Regions from separate parts of the Citrobacter meridianamericanus genome, predicted to be linked through region 2. Evidence: predicted binding sites of a transcription regulator. Region 2 holds the regulator's gene; the other holds the start of a gene.
The links. Region 2 encodes CRP, which controls carbon source genes, mostly activating them, when cyclic AMP is high. Its sites were predicted from a motif close to ATGTGANNNNNNTCACAT; they were not measured.
Positions count from the first base shown of each region.

Region 1: uxuA (mannonate dehydratase) is a predicted target of CRP. The motif match lies at 897-914, and genes of this name have one in related genera.

Region 1 covers NZ_CP101036.1:4,609,597-4,612,749, reverse strand. Annotated here, with positions in the region: gene NMD08_RS22470 (lactate utilization protein C) at 1-194, shown strand, start outside; partial or broken gene NMD08_RS22465 (gluconate permease) at 244-842, opposite strand; gene uxuA (mannonate dehydratase) at 1,086-2,270, shown strand; gene NMD08_RS22455 (fructuronate reductase) at 2,349-3,153, shown strand, end outside.
Region 2 covers NZ_CP101036.1:421,504-424,656, reverse strand. Annotated here, with positions in the region: gene NMD08_RS01940 (phosphoribulokinase) at 1-510, shown strand, start outside; gene NMD08_RS01935 (OsmC family protein) at 604-1,011, opposite strand; gene crp (cAMP-activated global transcriptional regulator CRP) at 1,318-1,950, shown strand; gene NMD08_RS01925 (YccS/YhfK family putative transporter) at 2,002-3,153, shown strand, end outside.

The DNA of each region.
Region 1 (3,153 bases), 1.1 Mb from region 2:
GCAAAAGCACTATCCTGCCGCGCGTTGCCCAGTTGGCAGAGAAACTGCATCAGAAGGCGCAGGCCGGTGAGCGTATGCCGTCGTGCATTAACATTATCAGTGGACCCAGTTCGACGGCAGATATTGAGCTTATCAAGGTGGTTGGGGTGCATGGCCCGGTGAAGGCGGTATATCTGATTATTGAGGATTGTTGAGGCAGGATTCAGAACCGCTCTGGCGTGAAGAGCCAGAGCGGTATCGACGTTATGCAATCAAGCTGATGATCAATACGATAATCAGGTCAATAACGGAGTTCACCAGCTCCAGTAACGCCGGGTCGACGCCAACCAGTTGACCGGTTGCCAGACGAATAAGCACGGTTATCAACCACGCCATGATGTACGGAGAGATATTGCCGTGCGACATCAGCATGCCGATGGTATCGCCAATGCCGGTATCAATAATGGTCTGCTTCAGTACGCCGCCTGTGCCGATGATCAGGATCACCATGGCGATGCTTTTCACTGCGTTTTCAAAGGCATTCATCACCCACTGCATGTCGTGACCACGCGCGGTACCAGAATAGACACGCCGAAGGAGGGCAGATTGTTCTGGTCAACCAGTACGTCGGCTTTCATGAACGACGGCGTTGGGCGATCGAGGTTGCCGAGGAACTTTGGCAGGATAAGCCCGGCGCAGCTCACGCTCGGAATCATCACCAGAATGCCATAGATGTAGACCATGCCCATGCCCATGCCCATGCCCATGTCCGCGCCGTAGGCGTTAACCAGCGCAACCGGCCCCGGCTGTGGCGGGAACAACGAGTGAGTGGTGGCGGCGGTAACGGCGGGGATCGCCAGCTTGGTTGAACTATTATGATTTTTGGTTGAGATGCTACCTATATTGGTTAACCATTGATGCGATGAATGTCATATTGCGTTACATATTTACAGTCTTACCGAACTGAATGGCCTTAATTAGGCGATCTAATCGGCATAAACCGTGATTTGGTTAACCAATTTATCGTTTCAGGTTGACATGTCATACCAAAAGGGGGAATTTATATGCCATATCGTCGAGTCCATAACGTAAACGAGGAATAAAACATGGAACAGACATGGCGCTGGTATGGTCCTAACGATCCGGTCACCTTAGCGGATGTTCGTCAGGCGGGTGCCACAGGCGTTGTCACCGCTTTGCACCATATCCCTAACGGGGAGGTGTGGACGGTTGATGAAATCCTGAAGCGCAAAACTATTGTTGAGCAGGCGGGCCTGGTCTGGTCGGTCGTCGAAAGCGTGCCGATCCACGAAGACATTAAAACCCGTTCCGGCAACTATCTGCAGTGGATCACCAACTACCAGCAAAGCCTGCGTAACCTGGCCCAGTGCGGCATTCGTACCGTGTGCTACAACTTCATGCCTGTTCTCGACTGGACCCGTACCGACCTGGAATACGTCCTGCCGGACGGCTCCAAAGCGCTGCGTTTTGACCAGATTGAATTTGCCGCCTTTGAGCTGCATATCCTCCAGCGTCCGGGCGCGGAAGCAGACTACACCGCCGAAGAGATTGCTCAGGCAAATGAACGCTTCGCCACCATGAGCGATGAAGACAAAGCGCGCCTGACCCGCAACATCATTGCCGGTCTGCCGGGGGCAGAAGAGGGCTACACGCTCGACCAGTTCCGCCAGCATCTTGCGCGCTATAAAGATATCGATAAAGCCGCGCTACGTGAGAATTTCGCCGTCTTCCTGAAGGCGATTATTCCGGTGGCGGAAGAAGCTGGCGTACGCATGGCAGTTCACCCGGACGATCCGCCGCGCCCGATCCTCGGCCTGCCGCGCATTGTTTCCACGGTGGAAGACATGCAGTGGATGGTCGATACGGTTAACAGCATGGCGAATGGTTTCACTATGTGCGCCGGTTCCTACGGCGTGCGGGCGGATAACGATCTGGTCGACATGATTAAACAGTTTGGCCCACGCATTTACTTCACCCATCTGCGCTCCACGCTGCGTGAAGATAATCCGAAAACCTTTCATGAGGCGGCGCATCTTAATGGCGACGTCGACATGTACGAAGTGGTGAAAGCGATCGTTGAAGAAGAGCAACGCCGTAAAGCGGAAGGGAAGGAAGATTTGATCCCGATGCGTCCGGACCATGGCCACCAAATGCTGGACGATCTGAAAAAGAAAACCAACCCAGGCTACTCCGCGATTGGTCGCCTGAAAGGGCTGGCGGAAGTGCGCGGCGTTGAGATGGCTATCCAGCGCGCTTTCTTCAGCCGCTAAAGCGAGTTGCCGGCCACCTGTCTGGCCGGCTTTTTCTTTTCTCATCCGTTGGTCTTTCAACGGGTTCTGGAGTTCACGATGACAACGACAATTGCCAATAGCGACCTGCCGGTTGCGCGCCCTGCATGGGACAGCTCGCGCCTGCAATCCCGCATTGTTCACCTGGGATGCGGCGCTTTTCACCGCGCGCATCAGGCGCTGTACACCCATCATTTGCTGGAAACCACCGACAGCGACTGGGGGATCAGTGAAGTTAACCTGATGCCGGGTAACGACTGCGTACTGATTGAAAATCTGCGCAAGCAGCAACTGCTGTATACCGTGGCGGAAAAAGGCGCGGACAACACCGTGCTGAAAGTGATCGGATCAATGAAAGAAGCGCTGCACCCGGACCTTGACGGCTGTGACGGTATTTTACAGGCTATGGCGCGCCCGCAGACGGCAATTGTTTCGCTGACGGTCACCGAAAAAGGCTACTGCACCGATGCGGCCAGCGGTCAGTTAGATCTCAATAACCCGCTGATTAAACACGATCTGGCGAATCCTACCGCGCCGAAATCGGCGATTGGTTACATCGTACAAGCGCTGTACCTGCGTCGTGAGCAGGGGCTGGCTGCCTTCACCGTGATGTCCTGCGATAACGTGCGTGAAAATGGGCATGTGGCGAAAGTCGCGGTGCTGGGGCTGGCGCAGGCGCGCGACCCGCAGCTGGCGCAGTGGATTGAAGCTAATGCCACTTTCCCGTGCACCATGGTCGACCGCATTGTTCCGGCAGCGACGCCGGAAACGTTACAGGAGATTGCCGACCAGTTGGGCGTTTACGATCCGTGTGCTATCGCCTGCGAGCCGTTCCGTCAGTGGGTAATTGAAGACAATTTTGTCA
Region 2 (3,153 bases):
CCTGAACCGACGGATGTCCTGTTCTATGAGGGACTTCACGGCGGCGTTGTCACCCCGCAGCAAAATGTGGCCCGGCATGTCGATCTGTTGGTTGGTGTGGTGCCGATCGTGAACCTGGAGTGGATCCAGAAGCTGACCCGCGATACCAGCGAGCGTGGACACTCGCGTGAAGCGGTGATGGACTCGGTGGTGCGTTCAATGGACGATTATATCAATTACATCACGCCGCAGTTTTCCCGTACGCACATTAACTTTCAGCGCGTACCCACCGTCGATACCTCTAACCCCTTTGCCGCCAAGAGTATTCCGTCACTCGATGAAAGCTTTGTCGTGATTCATTTTCGTAATCTGGAAGGGATCGATTTCCCATGGCTACTGGCCATGCTGCAGGGCTCATTCATTTCTCATATCAATACATTGGTTGTTCCGGGCGGGAAAATGGGTCTGGCGATGGAATTGATTATGCTGCCGCTAGTCCAGCGACTGATGGAAGGTAAAAAGATAGAGTAAGGTGTTTTTTTGCCGGATGGCGGCTAATGCTTTATCCGGCCTACGCGTTTAAATCCTGTAGGCCTGATAAGTGTAACGCCATCAGGCATAACATCACGAAGCGGCAACCACTTCATAGGAGTGGGTAATGTTCACCGCCTTTTCCAGCATCAGCGCCACGGAGCAATATTTTTCCGCCGAAAGATCGACCGCGCGAGCGACGGACGCATCTTTCAGATCGTTACCCGTTACAACGAAATGCAGGTTGATGTGGGTAAACAGGCGTGGCGCTTCATCACGACGCTCGGAGGTCAGCTTCACTTCGCAGTTGGTCACATCCTGACGACCCTTTTGCAGGATCGACACCACATCAATTGCGCTGCAACCGCCCGCAGCCATTAAGACCATTTCCATCGGGCTCGGCGCTTTATCACCGGAGTTACCGTCCATCAAAATCTGGTGGCCAGAGGCGGACTCACCGAGGAAGGTTAACCCTTCAACCCACTTAACACGTGCTTGCATATTTTATTACTCCGATGCATCAATTTTCCTGACAGATTACGCGCACACAACAAATCTCGCAACGGAAGGCGACCTGCGTCATGCTGAAGCGAGACACCAGGAGACACACGGCGAAAGCTATGCTAAAACAGTCAGGATGCTACAGTAATACATTGACGTACTGCATGTATGCAGAGGACATCACATTACAGGCCGTCGCACGTATTGACAGCCCCCTTCCCAGGTAGCGGGAAGCACATTTTTGCAAACCCAGAGGCAGGTAGTATTTTGGCTCTGGAGACAGCTTATAACAGAGGATAACCGCGCATGGTGCTTGGCAAACCGCAAACAGACCCGACTCTCGAATGGTTCTTGTCTCATTGCCATATTCATAAGTACCCATCGAAGAGCACGCTGATTCACCAGGGTGAAAAAGCGGAAACGTTGTACTACATCGTTAAAGGCTCAGTGGCAGTGCTGATCAAAGATGAAGAAGGGAAAGAAATGATCCTTTCTTATCTGAATCAGGGCGATTTTATTGGTGAATTAGGCCTCTTCGAAGAAGGTCAGGAACGCAGCGCCTGGGTCCGTGCTAAAACTGCATGTGAAGTCGCTGAAATTTCGTACAAAAAATTTCGCCAATTAATCCAGGTCAATCCAGATATTCTGATGCGCCTGTCCTCTCAGATGGCTCGCCGTCTGCAGGTCACGTCTGAAAAAGTTGGCAACCTTGCCTTCCTCGACGTTACCGGTCGTATCGCGCAGACTCTGCTGAATCTGGCGAAACAGCCTGACGCGATGACCCACCCGGACGGCATGCAGATTAAAATCACCCGCCAGGAAATCGGCCAGATCGTTGGCTGTTCCCGTGAGACCGTTGGTCGTATTCTGAAGATGCTGGAAGATCAGAATCTGATCTCCGCACACGGTAAGACCATCGTCGTCTACGGCACACGTTAACCCCATCGAAGTGGCGCGTTACCCCGTAATGCGCCACTTTTGTTTGCACCGATGTGGCGAAGACTGATATATCACCCTGAGATCAACTACGCACTACGACAGACGCTGGTGCTATGTTTACCTGTGGCCGTCGGTCTGATCATCGGGCAGCTTCATCTGGGGCTCCTCTTCTCCCTCGTCCCTGCCTGCTGCAATATTGCCGGTCTTGATACCCCGCATAAGCGCTTTTTCAAACGCTTAGTGATTGGTGCGTCTTTGTTTGCCGGATGCAGTCTGATCATGCAGATACTGCTGGCACAGACTATACCGCTGCCGCTGATCCTCACTGGCCTGACGCTGATTCTTGGTGTAACCGCTGAATTAGGCCCTCTGCATGCACGACTACTACCTGCCTCGCTTATCGCGGCAATTTTCACGCTCAGCCTGGCCGGGAACATGCCCGTCTGGGAGCCACTGCTGATCTACGCGTTGGGTACATTGTGGTACGGCCTGTTCAACTGGTTCTGGTTCTGGATGTGGCGTGAGCAGCCGCTGCGTGAGTCGCTCAGCTTGTTGTATCGTGAATTAGCCGATTACTGTGAGGCCAAATACAGCCTCCTGACTCAGCATGCCGATCCGGAAAAAGCGCTACCCCCCCTGCTTGTGCGCCAACAAAAAGCGGTAGATTTGATTACCCAGTGCTATCAGCAAATGCATATGCTGTCGGCACATCGCAACAACGATTATAAGCGCCTGCTACGTGCCTTTCAGGAGGCGCTCGATTTACAGGAACATATTTCCGTCAGCCTCCACCAGCCGGAAGAGGTGCAAAAGCTGGTAGAACGTAGCCACGCCGAACAGGTGATCCGCTGGAACGCGCGCACCGTCGCCGAACGCCTTCGCGTTCTGGCCGATGACATTTTGTATCACCGCTTGCCAACACGTTTTTCAATGGATAAACAAATTGGCACGCTGGAGAAAATTGCCAACCAACATCCGGACAATCCGGTAGGACAATTTTGTTACTGGCACTTCAGCCGTATTGCCCGAGTGCTACGCACCCAGCGCCCACTGTATGCCCGGGATTTAATGGCTGACAAGCAGCGTCGGTTGCCGCTTATCCCCGCACTGAAAAGCTATATGTCGTTGAAATCCCCAGCGCTGCGTAATGCCGGACGCATCAGCGTAATGTTGAGCATTGCCAGCCTGATGGGCAGCGCTTTA